One region of the Paeniglutamicibacter sp. NPDC012692 genome, then DNA from elsewhere that is predicted to be linked to it. Evidence: riboswitches for the same ligand, from Rfam matches in the RefSeq annotation. Region 1 holds a riboswitch; each other region holds the start of a gene.
What was found. A riboswitch is a leader RNA that binds a small molecule or an ion and turns the genes downstream of it on or off. The one in region 1 is predicted to bind thiamine pyrophosphate.

Region 1 (4,205 bases):
GTCGTCCCCGACCCGGGCCTGGACCACTTGGGTTTCGGGATCCTGCTGCATGAGCCCCACCAGCCCGCGGCCCTCGGACGCGGGTCGGCCGTCGAGCAGGAGCTCACCCGAGGAATATGCCTCGTCGTCTTCGTGGAGGACGCCGGCCAGGGCGTAGAGGAGCGTTGATTTGCCGGCACCGGAGGCGCCCGCCAACAGCACGCGTTGCCCCGCGGGAATCTCCAGGTCAAGTCCCCACAGTGCCGGGTTGGTCCGGTCGGCGTGGCGCCACCCCCAGTCCTTGGCGGTGACCGATACTGCTGCACCGTGCTTGTTCGGCAACGAGGTGCCGGATCCTTGGTGCAGCGTTGAAGGGGTGTTCATGGGTTCGGGCTTCCTAGCCGAATGTTGGTTCGGTTGCCGCCTTGCGGCTGGCCAATGCTCCCAGTGCACCGGTCTTGGCCAGGGCGCGGGTGGCGTAGAAGGACAGCAGGCCCGCAATGACCAGGCCGGAGACGGTCATGAAGGCGACGTAGGTCAGCTGCATGGCCACGGTGTACTCGGGGAACCAGCGGAAGATGAAAGCGTCGTTGATGCCGCCGAACAGGCCAGTGGCTGCGCCGGCCAGCAGTGCCACGGGCAGGTTCCAGCGGCGGTAGCGGAACGCGGCGAAGACGGCTTCGGCGCCGAGGCCCTGGACCAGACCGGAAGCCAATACCGTCAACCCGAATTCCGAGCCCAGCAGCGAGCTCACCATTGCCGCGACAAGTTCGCAGAAGAGCGCGGCTCCGGGCTTGCGGATGATGAGCGCTCCCAGGACCGCGGGGAACAGCCACATGCCCGCAACCAGTGCGGAGGATGGCGGGAATGCGAGGAACAGGAAATCCAGGACGTGGTGGGTGTTGTTCCAGGCCCAGAAGATGACGCCCGAGGACACCGCGATGACCGCGGCAATGACGATGTCGACGACACGCCAGGAACTGGTCTTGGGTGCTGCGCTGCTTTGGCCGTTGCGGCCTTCGATGGTGCTCATGATGATGATCCTCCTTGGATACAAGGAGGGGAGGGAATGCGTTTTTCTCAGCGCACCCCTGAGAACTCGACTTCCTTCGCCGGTACTAGCCGGGGCAGGTTCGAGGGTCTGCGGTTTTCCGCACTCTCAGCGCCTCGGCATGGCCTAAACCGTGCGGCGCTCCCCTGTCGTAAATGTTTCAGTCCTGTCATGCTACCGCAGGCTATGCTGGTGCAGGTACCGTTGCCGCAACATATTGGGAGTACCCGTGAACAGCATGATGAAACTAGTTGGCCCGCTGATCTCCATCGCCGCGGGATTCCTTGGCGGGAAAATCGTCGACAAGCTGTGGGTCGGGTTTACGGGCCAGCAGCCGCCCAAGCACGGGAACAAGGAAGCCCAAGCCGAGGCCACCATGCGCCAGGCCATCGGGTTTGCCCTCCTTTCGGCAGTCACCGCGGCGCTGATCCAGGTGCTCACCGACCGTGGCACCCAAAAGGCGATTGCAAAGTTCACAAAGAACTCGTAACTTACTGACTTCTAGGACCCGAAGATTCTTCTTCGGGTCCTTTGTCTTGCGCAGAAGCCTATGGGTCCGGCTGTCGCGAATCGGTGCCACCGGAGCCGACTCGTCGTCGGGATGTGCTTTATCCACCAAACGGGGTTGGCAGTCACGCCCCACGCGACAAGACGGAGGAGCACCCTAGGGTGCCCCTCCGTGGAGTCTGCCGGACGGGCCGGCGTTACCCGCCATCCCGGCTATGCTTGTTCCGCCTAGGACAGCTCGGCACAGAGGTCCCGTTGTGTCCCGGAAGCACTGAGCAGAGTAGTACGGCCGTCATCGAGGTCGAAGGTGAAGACGATGCGTCCCGTGTACTGGATTGCTGACGGCGCTTCTACGCCAGGAACATTAGAGGCATCCGGAGGCGGAAACAGGATCAGGCCGGTGCTTCCCCTCGACGTGATGGTCACGACGTTTTCAGCGTCGGGGGCCGACGTGTGCTCGGACGTTCCGTTGGTTTCGAAGGACACGGATTTCCCGGTGTCCGCGTTCGTGTAGGTCAGCAGATAGCCCTTGCCCGAGATGATCTGGCTGCCGTTTGCGAATGTCTTGATGCGCGCCTTGGCGCCGGTCCCGGCAATCCCCAGCGCAAAATCACAGGCAGCCCCGGCGGGAACCACCACCCCAGGCGGAAAGTCCGGCCGGGGCGGCGGAGGTGCGGCGACAGCTGCCGACGATACGGCGAGCAGTGCGGAGGTAAGCAGGGCAGCAGGTGCAATTCGACGAACGGTGGTGCGGTTCATGGGTCTCTCCGTTGTTCGGGGGGCCGTTGCAATAACCTGGCAGCCGGGCCCATGGAAACCTTGGGTTCCGAGGCCCTGGCATGCCCCAAAGTCAATCTCAGCGACAGTTCCCCTACAAGGGTGAGATGTACTCGTTTTTTTGTTTTCCCACGTGCTGGATCCAGCAAATGCACCCTACAAGCACTGAACTCCAAGTCATTGACTGGTACCACAGCTGTCCGGGACTTGGAGCGTCACTGCCTCGCCGCCGATGACGGTCTGGGGCATTTGTTTTCAGTTGCGGCTGGTCGCCGAAGACCAGCTGCATCCGCACTTAGTCCATGAAGTCGGTGCGGTCCGTGGGCGGGTTCTCGCCCTGGTCCCGGCTTTCGCGCCTGCCCGCTTCCTCGACCACCGTGGCCAGTTCGTCGGCGACAAGCGTGTCGCGCTTGAGGTGGCGGGTGCGGTAGCCGGCGCGGCCGACCATGTGCGCCGAGACCGGCGCGGTGAGCAGCTGGACGATCCAGGCCAAGAGCAGCACCGGGACCACGGCCCAGCTGCGGAGCTCCAGTCCCAGCGCGGAAAGCAGCAGGAACAGGCCCAGCACCTGCGGCTTGGTCGCCGCGTGCATGCGTGAAAGCAGGTCCGGGAAGCGGAGCAAGCCGATGCCCGCGGCGAGGGACATCAGGCACCCCAGGATCATGAAGACGCCGGCGACAATGTCGATGATCGTGTCGTGCATCAGGCGTTCCTTCGATCCGTGACATAGCGGGAAACCGTGACCGAGCCGATGAACCCGACGAGGCAGGCCAGGACCACGAACACCAGGTTGTTGGTGTGCTTGTTCACCGTCATCTCAAGGCACAGCGCCGCCGAAACGATCAGCAGCAGCACGTCGGTGGCGATGACGCGCTCGAGGATCGAGGGTCCCTTGACCAAGCGGATGATGGCCAGGAAAGCGGATACCGAAAGAATGGTCCCGCAAATCCACAAAACTACGCTCATCGCGTCCCTTCCTTGCCGGTTGCGGCGCTCCGTGTTTCGGCATTCAATGCGGCCAGTTCGTCCTTGCTGCCCATGATGCGGATCAGCTTGGCCTCGAGGTCCAGCACCTCGGTGCGCGCCCTGTCGACGCCGGCCTGGTCCTTGACGTTCAGCACGTGCAGGTAAAGCGTGGATGAGCGCCTGTCCACCTCCACCACGAAGGATCCCGGCACCAGCGTCAGGGCATGCCCCACCGCGGTGACCATCAGGTCCGATTCGGTGCGCAGCGACACGGCAACCACGGCGCTCTTGGTCTCCGGCCCGCGGAACACCGCAAGGAACATGACCTCGAAGCTTGCACGCACGACGTCCCACAGGAACGACACCGCAAAGGCGAGGGCCCGCAGCACGTTGAAGCGGCCCGACAGGATCACCGGCGGCAGCTGGAAGAGGTTGACGACGATCAGCGAGAGCAGCAGCCCGAACACCAGGTTCCCCGGCGCGAAGTCCTGCCACAGGGCGCCCCACACCAGGACCATCCAAACCAGCAGCGGGAGTTCCTGGCGCAGCGTGGCGCGCTGGCGCTTGCCGCTTTCGTTCTTGGCATCGCTCAGGCGCTGCTGTGGACTCATGGCGAGACCTCCGTCGTCGATCCGAGCACTGCCTCGATGTAGTTGCCGTTGTCCATGATCTGGGAAGCGGATCTGTCGCTGAACTCGAAGATCGGTCCGGCGAAGACGGTCAGCGCCAGGCCCACCAGGACCAGCGCGGCCGTCATGGCGACCATGCCGTTGGGTAGCAGCGCGGTGTCGCCCCGGTCGCTGTAGCGGCTGGCGGGTTCGTCCGCGACGATGTCGTAGGTGGCCCCGCGGGCGCCGTGCACGCCGACCAGCAGCAGCGGGTCGGGGTCGGTGGCGTCCTCGGCCTTGCGCCAGAACGCCCTGTT
Region 2 (4,205 bases), on a different contig from region 1:
CGACCTCACCGTGGTGAACCCGGAGGTCGACCCGCGCTTTGCGTTCATGTCGCTGGACACCGACGGCAAGATCCGCATGGACTGCTCCTCGGCCTCCGCCATGGCCTCGCTGATCGCCCAACGCGATTCCTTCGACATCGCCACGGGCAACGACGCCGATGCCGACCGCCACGGCATCGTCACCCCGGATGCCGGGCTGATGAACCCGAACCACTTCCTGGCCGTGGCCATCGACTACCTGTACGCCAACCGCACCGGCTGGTCCAGGGACGCCTCGATCGGCAAGACCCTGGTGTCCTCCTCCATGATCGACCGCGTCGCCGCGGGCCTCGGACGCAAGCTGGTGGAGGTCCCCGTCGGCTTCAAGTGGTTCGTGCCGGGCCTGCTGGACGGCTCCGGCGCCTTCGGCGGCGAGGAATCCGCGGGCGCGTCGTTCCTGCGCCACGACGGCAAGGTGTGGACCACGGACAAGGACGGCATCATCATGTCCCTGCTGGCCAGCGAAATCACGGCGACCACCGGCTCCACCCCGTCCCGGCACTACGCGCGCCTGGCCGAAACCCACGGTGCGCCCAGCTACGCGCGCATCGACGCCCCGGCCACCCGCGAGCAGAAGGCCAGGCTCGGCAGCCTGTCGGCCACCGACGTTTCGGCCGACGTGCTTGCGGGCGAACCCATCACGGCTCGCCTGACCGAGGCCCCCGGCAACGGGGCGAGGATCGGCGGGCTGAAGGTCACCACCGAAAACGCCTGGTTCGCGGCGCGCCCGTCGGGCACCGAGGACGTGTACAAGATCTACGCCGAGTCCTTCCTCGGCGACGAGCACCTGGCCCGGGTGCAGGCCGAGGCCAAGACGATCGTTGATGCCGTCCTCGGCTAGGAACGTCTAGACACAGCGGCGGGGGGGGGGGGGGGCGCGGGGGGGCCCCCCCCCCCCCCGGGGGGGGGGGGGGGGGGGGCCCCGGGGCCGCCCCCCCCCCCCCCCCGGGGGTGTTATTTATCTATGGGGCCGGGTTGGCGGGCGGGCGGGGGTTGTCTCGGTCGCTTCTTTTTTTTTTCCCCGGGGGGGGGCCCCCCCCCCCCCCGGGGGGGGGGGGGGGCCCGCCCCCCCCCCCCCCCCCCCCCCCCCCCGCCGCTGTCTTTGCGGTACTGGCCGCCCGCGTCCCGGCGCCTAGAGCAGCCTGTCGATGATCTTGCTCTTCGCCCAGGTGTACGGCGGGTAGATGGCCTTGAGCGTGTCGACCACCGCGGTCTTGACCATGACCGGGCGCATCTGCGAGAGGCGCTCGAATCCGTGGCGGCCGTGGTACGAGCCCATGCCGGAGGCCCCGACCCCGCCGAAGGGCAGCGACGGCACGGCAAGGTGCAGGTTCGGGGCGTTGTGCACGATCGCCCCGGCACGCACCTGGTCGCCGAAGGACGACTGCAGGCGCGGGTTTTCGCTGAACAGGTAGGCCGCCAGCGGGTTGGGGCGCGAGTTGATGAACCGCACCGCCGCGTCGAAGCTGTCGACCTTCATGATCGGCAGGATCGGCCCGAAGATTTCCTCCTGCATGAGCGGCGAATCCGGATCGACGTTGATCATCACCGTGGGTTCGATCTTGAGCGTCGCCTCGTCGTATCCGCCGCCGATCACCACCTCGCCCTGCGCCAGGTAGGAGACGAGCCTGTCGAAGTGCGCCCGGTTGACGATGCGCCCGTAGTCACGGCTGTGAATCGGCGTCTTGCCGTAGAACCCGGTGATGGCCTTGGCCAGCTGCTTTTCCAGGGTCTCGGCCGCGTTGCCGACGGCCAGCACGTAGTCCGGCGCCACGCAGGTCTGGCCCGCGTTCATGAACTTCCCGTAGGCCAGGCGCCGGGCGACCGCCGCGTGGGATCCGTCCATCACCACGGCCGGGGACTTGCCGCCCAGTTCCAGGGTGACGGGCGTCAGGTGTTCGGCCGCGGCACGGGCCACGATCTTGCCGACCTTTTCCCCGCCGGTGTAGAAGATGTGGTCGAACCGCTGTTCCAGGAGGACCTTGCTGGTGCCGGCGCCGCCCTGGATCACCGCGTAGGCACGCTGGTCCAGGAACTGCGGGATCAGCTTGCCCAGGGCGATCGAGGTGGCGGGGGCCAGCTCGGAGGGCTTGAGCACCGCCACGTTGCCCGCGGCGATGGCCGCAACGAGCGGGGCGAGCATCAGCTGCAGCGGGTAGTTCCACGGGCCGATGACCAGCACCACGCCGAGCGGCTGCGGCTCGATCTTGGCCGCCGCGGGGTGCAGCGCCAGCGGGATCTTCACCGCCTTGGATTCCATCCACTCCGAAAGGTGCAGCTGGGCGTGGTCGATCTCGGCGCGCACCATGTCGATTTCGGTCAGCTTCGCCTCGACCGCGCTCTTGCCCAGGTCGTCGGCCAGCGCATCGATGAAGTCCTGCTGGTGCGCATCCAGCATGCGTTCCAGGGCCTTGAGCTGCGATGCCCTGAAGCGCCGCGGGTGCGCCAGGCGCGTGGCCACCACGTCGTGCATGGCGTCGACGATTTCGACGATCCTTGCGGGGTCCTCGGCGACGACCCGGGGTAGCTCAAGCTCGTTCGACGCCGCGCTCTCCAGGGGAGCCACGGGTTCGGAAGTGTAAGGAAAAATGCCCATACCCAGAGCCTACGGCGCAGCCACCTGCTGCAACAGGGTGCCGCGCCCGGCGTGCCCCGCCCGAATCGCCGGCGGAGGAAACGTAGTTGCACTGCGGGCCTGCCCGTGGGGTAGGCTCGCGCTTAGTGACACGGGGTGTTGGCGCGCACGCGACCAACTGAGATAAGACCCGTCGCACCTGATCTAGTTCGTACTAGCGGAGGGATGTTGCTAATGGAATCCATTGCGCCTTCATTTGTTGTAAGCCCCGGCGAGTTGGCCGACTGCGTGTCGGCCCTGCGCGCCTCCACCCCCCTGATCCAGTGCATCACCAACACTGTGGTCACCAATTTCACGGCCAACGTGCTGCTGGCCGCCGGCGCCTCGCCGGCCATGGCGGACCTGCCCGGGGAGGCCGGCGACTTTGCCGCGATCGCCTCCGGAACCCTCGTCAACCTGGGCACCCCCTACGCCGAACAGCGTGCCGGCGCCCTTGAGGCCGTCGCCGCCGCCAACGCCGCGGGCACCCCGTGGGTGCTGGACCCGGTCGCCGTCGGCGCCCTGCGGGTCCGCACCGAGCTGGCCTTCGAGCTGCGCGGGCTGAACCCGACCGTCATCCGCGGCAACGCCTCCGAAATCATGGTGCTGGCGGAGTCCGGCAACGGCGGCCGCGGGGTCGAGTCCACGGATTCGGTGGAATCCGCCGCGTCCCACGCCCGCTCGCTGGCCCTGCGCACCGGAGCCGTGGTTGCGGTTTCCGGACCGCGGGACCTGGTGACCGACGGCGCCCGGACCGTGCTGGTGCACGGCGGCAGCAGCCTGCTGACGCGCGTGACCGGCGGCGGATGCGCCCTCGGGGCCATCTGCGCGGCATTCCTTGCCGTCCACGACGACGCGCTGGTCGCGACGGTCGCGGCACACGCGTTCTACTCTGCCGCCGCCGAGCGCGCGGAACTGCTCAGCAACGGGCCCGGCTCCTTCGCGGTGAATTTCCTCGATGCGTTGTCGCTGGTCGGCCCGCAGGAACTCATGGAAAAGGCGGTGCTTTCCTGATGCGGGACCTCAGCGTCTACCTGGTCGCCGATTCGGCCTCGACCGCCGGCCGGCCCCTGGATGAAATCATTGCGGCCGCGGTCGAAGGCGGCGTCAAGACGGTCCAGCTGCGCTGCAAGGACATGCCCGCGGCCCAGTTCCTGGAGGTGGTCCGCAAGTCCTCCGTGCACACCGAGGGGCGGGCCGACCTGCTGGTCAACGACCGCGTCGACGTGTACCTGGCCGCGCGCGCCGCGGGCGCCAGCGTGCAGGGCGTGCACATCGGCCAGTCCGACATCCCCGCCGAGCTGGTCCGTGCGCTCATCGGCCCCGACGCGGTGCTGGGCCTGAGCGCCTCCAAGGACGCGCAGATCGCCGCCGCCAACGAGCTCAACGCCCGCTTCCCCGGAACCATCGACTACCTGGGCGTCGGGGCGGTCCACGCCACCCCCACCAAGAAGGACCACCCCGAACCGCTCGGCCACGCGGGACTGGCCCGCGCTGTCGCCCAGAGCGCGCTGCCGTGCGTGGCCATCGGCGGCCTCGGGTTGGTCGATGT
Region 3 (4,205 bases), on a different contig from region 1:
AGCACGTTGGTGGAGTCCAGTCGGACCTCGTGCAACCGGACCTCGACGCCCGGGTTGATTTCCGCGATGGAGTCCCTGGCCGAGTCCAGCTTGCTGCGTCCGATGTCGCCCACCCCGTGGATGACCTGGCGTTGCAGGTTGCTCAGTTCCACCGAGTCGTCGTCAACGATCCCGAGGGTTCCCACGCCCGCGGCCGCAAGGTAGAGCAGCGCCGGGGAGCCCAAACCGCCGGCCCCGATAACCAACACCTTGGCATTGCGCAGCCGTCGTTGCCCTTCGAGCCCGATCTGTGGGATTAGTGCGTGTCTGGAGTACCGTTCAAGGTCCTCAGACGACAGCGGCGGTCCGGGCTCCACCAGCGGGGGCAACCCAAAAATGGCATTGTCGACAGAATGATTTATCATTTGTTTTAGACTCCATTGGTGTTGTTGCGGAACCGGATCACGTTTGTTATCAACAGTCAAGGCAATAAATTTGGCGCGTGAAAACGGCGTCACTTTACGTGAATTCGGCAAGAAAATATCTTTGTCAAACGTCGAAAAAATCATTATCGAGCCGATCGGCGTCGGAAAAAACTACAGGCGAACGCGGCCCTCCATGGCGGAGGAAGCCAAAGCGTGCTCGCGCTTGGGGATGCGTCCCGCGAGTGCGGCCAAACGACCTCCGAGAACCGCGTGCTTGAAGGCCTCGGCCATGCGAACCGGGTCCTGGGCGCGGGTCACGGCGGAGGCCAGCAAAACAGCATCGCACCCCAATTCCATGGCCAACGCCGCGTCGGAGGCAGTGCCGATCCCGGCATCAAGAATCACCGGGATCCCTGCCCGCGCCACGATCAGTTCGATGTTGTGCGGGTTCAGGATGCCCAGTCCGGTTCCGATGGGTGCACCCAGGGGCATGACCGCCGCAACCCCGAGCTGCTCCAGGCGGAGCGCCAGCACCGGGTCGTCGTTGGTGTACGCAAACACCTTGAAGCCGCGGTTCACCAGCTGCTCAGTGGCGTCCACCAGTTCAACGGCGTCGGGAAGCAGGGTGTGTTCGTCAGCGATGACCTCCAGCTTCACCCAGTCGGTTTCCAGTGCCTCGCGGCCCAGCTCCGCGGTCATCAGGGCCTCGCGGGCGGTGAAACATCCCGCGGTGTTGGGCAGGACCCGGATGTTGTTCTCAAGCAACAGGCCAAAGAGGTTGTTTCCGCCGCTCGTCGCGGCATCGGGGGCGCTGTACCTGCGCATGGCGACCGTGGTGAGTTCCGTTCCGGAGGCTACAAGCGCCGCGCCCAGTCCCTCCAGGCTCGGGGCTCCGCCGGTGCCCATGATCAGGCGGGATCCCAACTCAATGCCGTCGATGATCAGCGGGTCGGTCTGGGTGAGTACGTTGTTCATGGTTCGCTGCTTTCTTCCAGGAGACTATGGGTGGCGACCGCGCCGGCCGCCGGGTCAAGGGGAGCTTCAGCCGCCCTGCACTGCGGTGACGATTTCCACCTCGTCATTGACTTGGAGCCCGGTGGCGGACCATCGGCTGCGCGGGACGATGCCCGCGTTCAACGCCACGGCCACACCCAGCCTGCCGCCGTCGACGGGGTGCCCGGTGGGCAGCAGGGTCCTGCCGGTCAGCGTGGCGACCAGGTCGGACAGGGTGCTTCCGTCGACCAGCGGGTGGGGGGTGCCGTTGAGCTGGATGGTTGTCATGAAATCTCCTGGAGGTGAAGGGCTGGCGAGAAACGATCGGGGCGGAAACGATCCCAGGCGGGGTCGCTCCTGCCGTGCAACAACTCTGTGGCGATGTGGGCGGCAATCGGCGTCAGCAGCACGCCGTGCCTGAAGAAGCCGGTGGCGAGGATGAGCCCGGGGATGTCCGTTCCGTGGGCATCGGCCACGCGGCCCAGCAGCGGCGCGTTGTCCGGCGTCCCCGGTCGTGCCCGTGCGGTGGTTTCCAGCAATTCGAGCTCGGCCACGGCGGGCAGGAGCACCTGGGCGTCCCGCAGCAGTTGGTGCACACCGCCGGCGCTGACCCCGACGGACCCGTCCTCACGGGAGGTGGCGCCGATGACCACGGTTCCGTCGCTGCGCGGAACCACGTACACGGGAAGTCCGCGGACCTGGCCGCGCAGTGTGGCGGTGACCAGCGGTTGCAGGTTTTCGGGCACGCGCAGCCGCAGGATGTCCCCGTACACCGGCCGCAGCGGGAGGCGCAGGCCGTGCGGCAAACCATCCAAGTGCGCGGCGCCGTGCCCGTTGGCCACGACGACTTCCCGGGCATGGACCTCGCGTCCGTCCGCGAGCAGCACCCCGGTGATGCGGGAGTGGGTGTTTTCGGGATCCTCGTGCAGCAGGGAGGCGGCGTTGGTGCCCACCAGGCAACCAGGCTGCGTCGCGTCGTCGCCCCCGGCGACAACCGCCAGGCCGTCGAGGATCGCGCGGGCCACCGCGCGCGGATCGACCTGGTGGTCGCGCGGCACCAGATAGGCCGCGGCAAGGTTCGGGGACAGCAGGGGTTCGAGCGCCCGGGCCTCCCTGAGGCTGAGCCGGCTGACCTCCAGGCCCTGCCGATGCTGGGCCTCGCACAGGTCGGCCAGCGCCTGGCGATCGGCGGGATCGGCACCCACCACCAGCGTCGGAGTGGTCGAAAAACAGCTCCCGGCCGGGCCCGTGGGCAGGGTTGCGGCGAAGGCCGGCCAGCGTTCGGCGGAGGCCAGCGTCAGTTCCAGCAGGTCTTCTTCCTGGTGGTGAAGCTCGCTGACCGGCGCAAGCATGCCGGCCGCGGCAAAGGTCGCGCCGGTTCCGGGGGCCGGGTCTATGAGCGCCACCCGGCGGCCCGCACGCCGGGCCTCCCAGGCGATGCCGAGGCCCACGATTCCGCCGCCGACAACGGCAAGATCGGTGGTGATGTGGTCGGACAGGGTGCACGACATGAAGGCTCCTTCCCTACGCCGGCATGATCCGGATCAGGTTCCACGCCTTCCGTGTCGGGAAGGCGTCTGTCGGTCGGCGCTTACGGCGCCCTCTCAGCCAGCATCACTGGCTCCCGCGGTACGAAACCCAGTGTAGGGGATACGAGCCGCATCATCGTCGCAGATGACGTCGACGCCCCGCGATCGTCCGTTCGGGTGCCTCAAAGCCCGAACAGGCGATCCGTGTCAGTCGGCGGTCCGGGCATCGGCCTCCAGCAGGTGCTCGCTGACCGCCATGAAGGCTGCTGCTGCAGCGGGCCCCTCGAACGGGTCGACGGGCAAGGCCGTGGAAGAAAGCTTGACCCCAACCACGCCGCTCGCGCGGTTGATGTAAATCATCTGCCCGTGGATCCCCAGGCAGTAAGCCGTAGTCCTGTCGCCGGACATGAACCAGAATTGGCTTCTGTACTTGCCTCCGGGCATGCCTTTCCCGTGGGGACCCGCTGCAAAGGCCTCCGTTGAGTCCCCTCCCCCTGCAAAGATGTCGTCGACCCACCCGGCATCCAACACCCATTCACCGGTCAGCGACACACCGCCGTCACGGATCATCGCCCCGAACTTGACCGCGTCCGTGAGCGTGGCACTGATGCCGCCGTCGAACATTCCCGTGCCTTGCGAATCAACGCACATGACGGCGTCGCTGCGGGCGCCGAGCTTGGACCACACGCGTTCGGAGGCAAGCTCCGCGAACGGCTTGCCTCCGGCTTCCTCGCAGAGCCAGCCCAGCACGTCGGTTTCGCAGCTGCGGTAGGCGAAATGCCCACCGTGTTCCCGCTCGCGTTCCAGTGTTGCCAGGAATTCCTTCAGCGTTCCGGGGGTGTCGGCGCGCGGGGGTGCCCAGCCGACCGAGGCATCGAGTTTGCGCACCTCGGCATCGGGGTCGAGGTACTCCTCGCTGAACCTGATGCCGCTTCGCATGTCCAGGATGGCGCGCACCGTGGCGCCCGCGTAGCCGCTGTCCCGAAGTGCCGGGACATGGTGTTCGATCGGCAGCTCGATATCGATCAGGCCGTCGGCGGCGAGCGATCCCACGACGCTGGAGACGATCGACTTGCTCACCGACATCAGCAGGTGCCGGGTGTCGGGACCCATCTCCCCGAAGTACTCCTCGGTGACCAGCCGGTCCCCGTGCAGCACCGCCCAGGCGTCGGTGCGGGTCTCGGCCAGGATCTCGGCGACACTCAGGCTGACGCCGCCGGGCAGCGGCACCTCAACGGACCTGAGGTCCCGCGGTTGCCTGGCGAGTTCGGCCGCCGGG
Region 4 (4,205 bases), 1.5 Mb from region 1:
GGTCCAGCCACGAGGCAGCTGCCCATCACGAACGCAGCGGTTGCGGCGGCAACACCGGCACGCCTCAGAAGGGTCCGTGATGATTCCGGCATGTGGAGTTTTCCCCGATCAAGGTGGTGACCGGCAGGAGTCATTCTCGGACGTGTTGGGAACATCCGCGCCGGGCACAAAACGAGCAACGATTTACCGCAGGGTGCCACTCTAACCCGAGGCCGTGCGGGAACGAGGTTCCCGCACCACTTTGCTACGACCGCATGGAGGCCGCCACACTGCCGGGTGCGGCGGGGAGTCCAAGGGAGACCGCTGCTACTCGGCCACCGATGTGGAACCGGGGTCCGTGCTTCCGTCGCCGACGGGACGCTTGCGGTCAAGCGGCCAAATGACCTCGTTGACCCGCCCCAGGACCCTGTCGACAGGGATCATGCCGCCGCCGGGCGCGCCAAGCAGCGCCCGGGAGTCTTCGGAGACCGAGCGGTGGTCGCCCATGACCCAGAGGCGGCCGTGCGGAACCTTGGCGGTGAATGTCTGCTCGCTGGGCTTGTCGCCGGCAAAAAGGTAGGGCTCATCCAGCGGAAGGCCGTTGACCCTGAGCTTGCCGTCCGGCCCGCAGCAGCTGACGGTGTCGCCTGCCACGCCGATGACCCGCTTGACGTACACCGAGTCGTTGCCCGCCAGGCGCAGTGCCCAGGCAAGGGAATCCACGGCATTGGGGCTTTGATAGGGCAGGAAGGATCCCCGGCCGTCAAAGATGATGATGTCGCCGCGCTGGATGGGTTCGTCCTTGTAGGCAAGGCGGTTTACCAGGAGCCCGTCGCCGGGGTTCAACGTCGACTCCATGGAGGCGGAGCCGATGTAGTAGAAATCAATGACCGTGGCGCGGATCACCAAGGTGATCACCGCCGCCGCCATGAGGGCGCCAACGGCAAAGCGCCAGCCCCGCGAACGGGACCGGCGCTTTGCTGAAGCGGAAAAACTATCCGATTCTGTAGGTTGATCCACGATGGATCCCCGTTGCCGCGCAAAGGCGGAAACGAAGGTTCTCGCTTTTCTTACTACTTGGCAGTGCGGAAGTCGCGCTTTTCGCGGATCTTCGCAGCCTTGCCGTGGCGATCGCGCATGTAGAACAGCTTCGCGCGGCGAACGTCGCCGCGGGTTACCAGTTCGATCTTTTCGAGGACCGGGGAGTGTACCGGGAAGGTACGCTCTACGCCGACGCCGAAGGAGACCTTGCGAACGGTGAAGGTTTCGCGAACGCCGTCACCCTGGCGACCAAGGACGAAGCCCTGGAAGACCTGGACACGGGAGTTCTTGCCTTCGATGATGTTTACGTGAACCTTGACGGTGTCACCCGGGCGGAAAGCCGGGACATCGGTGCGCAGCGAGGCTGCATCGACAGAGTCGAGAATATGCATGAATGCATCTCCTAGGCAGACGCCGCAGGTCACCTACCTTAGACACGGGACACTAATTTTCCGCGACGCGCAAAACGCGATGGCGGAAAGATTTGGTGTTCCGAAGCTTGGTACCGGGACCCGTTTGCGGATCCTCGGCGGATCAACTGTTGACTCGTTCCCCCTGCGGCAGGAGCAGAACCCAGTAGACCCAAGATTCCATTTTGCCACACTCCCGGCCATGCGGCGAAGTCCGGCACGGCCCGATCGGCGCGCGCGACGCCGATCGGGCCGCCGACATGTCCGGTTTTCGGCGCCCGGCACGACCCCCGGCGTGGCCGACGTTACATTTGACCCTTCGGCGGAATGTACTGTAGCTTCACTTACGACCACACGGGAGCCCTTGCAGGGGCTGAGATCGAGCTGACGCAGCTTGCGACCGTCGAACCTGTCCGGGTAATGCCGGCGAAGGAAGTGAGTACTCCTTGAGCACCATCGAAACAACGATCACCCCTGCCCAAGACGCCGCCGAGGCAACCGAAACGCAATCCCTGAGGTCCCATTCGCTGGCCTACCTCGAGGATGCCGAACACGGCATCCGGGTGCCGGTGACCGAGATCGCGTTGGACCCCTCCCCCGGAGGCCGGCCCAACGCCCCGCTGCGGGTGTACCGCACCGCGGGCCCGGGCAGCGACCCGGTCGTGGGCCTGCCGCCGTTCCGCGCACAGTGGATCGAGGACCGCTCGGACACCGAGATCTACGCCGGTCGGGAACGCAACCTGCTCGACGACGGGAAGTCGGCGCTGCGCCGGGGGGCCGCCTCGGCCGAGTGGAAGGGCGCCAAGCCGCAACCGCGGCGCGCGGACCCCGGGAAGCGGGTGACGCAAATGCACTACGCACGCCGGGGCATCGTCACCCCTGAAATGCGCTTCGTTGCCCTGCGGGAGAACTGCGACGTGGAGTTGGTGCGCAGCGAGGTCGCGGCGGGCCGGGCGATCATCCCGAACAACATCAACCACCCCGAGTCCGAGCCGATGATCATCGGCAAGGCGTTCCTGGTGAAGATCAACGCCAACATCGGCAACTCCGCGGTCACCAGCTCCATTGCCGAGGAGGTCGACAAGCTGCAGTGGGCCACCCGGTGGGGCGCCGACACCGTGATGGACCTGTCCACAGGCGACGACATCCACACCACCCGCGAATGGCTGATCCGCAACGCGCCGGTTCCCATCGGCACCGTCCCGATCTACCAGGCGCTGGAAAAGGTCAACGGCGAGGCAAACGCACTGACCTGGGAGATCTTCCGCGACACGGTGATCGAGCAGTGCGAGCAGGGCGTGGACTACATGACCATCCACGCGGGCGTGCTGTTGCGCTACGTGCCGCTGACGGCCGAGCGGGTCACGGGAATCGTCTCGCGCGGCGGGGCCATCATGGCCGGCTGGTGCCTGGCCCACCACCAGGAGAACTTCCTCTACACGCACTTCGACGAGCTGTGCGAGATCTTCGCGCAGTACGACGTCGCGTTCTCGCTGGGCGACGGGCTGCGCCCCGGATCCATCGCCGATGCCAACGACGCCGCGCAGTTCGCGGAGCTGGACACGCTGGCCGAGCTGACGGCCCGGGCCTGGGAATACGACGTCCAGGTCATGGTCGAGGGGCCCGGGCACATCCCGTTCCACCTGGTGCGCGAGAACGTCGAGCGCCAGCAGGAGCTGTGCCAGGGCGCGCCCTTCTACACGCTCGGCCCGCTGGTCACCGACATCGCGCCCGGCTACGACCACATCACCAGCGCCATCGGCGCCACGGAGATCGCCCGCTACGGCACGGCGATGCTCTGCTACGTGACGCCCAAGGAGCACCTGGGGCTGCCGAACAAGGACGACGTGAAGACCGGGGTGATCACCTACAAGATCGCCGCCCACGCCGCCGACCTGGCCAAGGGGCACCCGGGCGTCTCCGAGCGGGACGACGCCCTGTCCAAGGCGAGGTTCGAGTTCCGCTGGCGCGACCAGTTCGCCCTGTCGCTGGATCCGGTCACCGCGGAGTCCTTCCACGACGAGACGCTGCCCGCCGAGCCTGCCAAGACCGCGCACTTCTGTTCCATGTGCGGCCCGAAGTTCTGCTCCATGCGCATCAGCCAGGACATCAGGGACGAGTACGGGTCGGCCGATTCGCAGGCCGCCATTGCGCAGGCGTACGACGGGATGCGTGAAAAGAGCAGGGAGTTCCTTGCCGCCGGCGGCAAGGTCTACCTGCCCGAACTCGAAGTCCCCGCCAAGGCCTAGGGCGGCATGTCATCCGGTGTTCCCGCGCAGGGGTCCGGCGCGGGAACACCGGATGCGCCGGTCCTCGACCGTGCCGGCGGTCCGGAACTAGTATGGGGCCCACGCCCCTACCACGCCCGGTTCGCGTCCTGACCACCGGCTCGTTGCTTGCAGCTCTGCTGGTCGTGAGCGCCTGCAGCACCAACGGGGCCGGGACGCCGGAAAACCCGGCACCCGCGCGAGGGTCCGCACCCGAAACATCACCCCAGGACGCCGCGGCGCCGGGCCGGGCACTGCTGGCCGCGGCCGTGGCGAACGACGGCCCCGAGGTGCGCAGGCTGCTCGGGGCCGGGGCGAGCCCCGACCACCGGGATGCCCTGGACCGGCCGGTGCTGGTGGCAGCGACCCGCGCCAACGCGGTGGAGGCCGCCAGCGAGCTGATCCTGGCGGGGGCCGACGTGAACGCCAAGGACGCGATCTCGGATTCGGCGTTCCTCCATGCCGGGGCCGAGGGACTGAACGAGATCCTGGCGCTCACCCTGGAACA

Region 2: it holds a riboswitch for thiamine pyrophosphate, as region 1 does, so the genes downstream of both, thiM (hydroxyethylthiazole kinase) here and ACFY5D_RS07540 (ECF transporter S component) in region 1, are expected to answer to the same signal.
Region 3: it holds a riboswitch for thiamine pyrophosphate, as region 1 does, so the genes downstream of both, thiO (glycine oxidase ThiO) here and ACFY5D_RS07540 (ECF transporter S component) in region 1, are expected to answer to the same signal.
Region 4: it holds a riboswitch for thiamine pyrophosphate, as region 1 does, so the genes downstream of both, thiC (phosphomethylpyrimidine synthase ThiC) here and ACFY5D_RS07540 (ECF transporter S component) in region 1, are expected to answer to the same signal.

Annotation. Positions count from the first base shown of each region.
Region 1 covers NZ_JBIBDE010000001.1:1,616,061-1,620,265, forward strand. The annotation lists gene ACFY5D_RS07535 (ATP-binding cassette domain-containing protein) at 1-363, opposite strand, end outside; gene ACFY5D_RS07540 (ECF transporter S component) at 377-1,012, opposite strand; TPP riboswitch at 1,067-1,188, opposite strand; gene ACFY5D_RS07545 (DUF4235 domain-containing protein) at 1,269-1,520, shown strand; gene ACFY5D_RS07550 (hypothetical protein) at 1,766-2,296, opposite strand; gene mnhG (monovalent cation/H(+) antiporter subunit G) at 2,610-3,017, opposite strand; gene ACFY5D_RS07560 (monovalent cation/H+ antiporter complex subunit F) at 3,017-3,280, opposite strand; gene ACFY5D_RS07565 (Na+/H+ antiporter subunit E) at 3,277-3,891, opposite strand; gene ACFY5D_RS07570 (Na+/H+ antiporter subunit D) at 3,888-4,205, opposite strand, start outside.
Region 2 covers NZ_JBIBDE010000002.1:830,463-834,667, reverse strand. The annotation lists gene pgm (phosphoglucomutase (alpha-D-glucose-1,6-bisphosphate-dependent)) at 1-880, shown strand, start outside; gene ACFY5D_RS11935 (aldehyde dehydrogenase family protein) at 1,172-2,635, opposite strand; TPP riboswitch at 2,757-2,857, shown strand; gene thiM (hydroxyethylthiazole kinase) at 2,849-3,667, shown strand; gene thiE (thiamine phosphate synthase) at 3,667-4,205, shown strand, end outside.
Region 3 covers NZ_JBIBDE010000002.1:724,234-728,438, forward strand. The annotation lists gene moeB (molybdopterin-synthase adenylyltransferase MoeB) at 1-404, opposite strand, end outside; gene ACFY5D_RS11470 (thiazole synthase) at 576-1,379, opposite strand; gene thiS (sulfur carrier protein ThiS) at 1,446-1,685, opposite strand; gene thiO (glycine oxidase ThiO) at 1,682-2,908, opposite strand; TPP riboswitch at 2,902-3,034, opposite strand; gene ACFY5D_RS11485 (serine hydrolase domain-containing protein) at 3,134-4,205, opposite strand, start outside.
Region 4 covers NZ_JBIBDE010000001.1:159,191-163,395, reverse strand. The annotation lists gene ACFY5D_RS00630 (S1 family peptidase) at 1-92, opposite strand, end outside; gene lepB (signal peptidase I) at 307-909, opposite strand; gene rplS (50S ribosomal protein L19) at 1,053-1,412, opposite strand; TPP riboswitch at 1,775-1,882, shown strand; gene thiC (phosphomethylpyrimidine synthase ThiC) at 1,877-3,679, shown strand; gene ACFY5D_RS00610 (ankyrin repeat domain-containing protein) at 3,772-4,205, shown strand, end outside.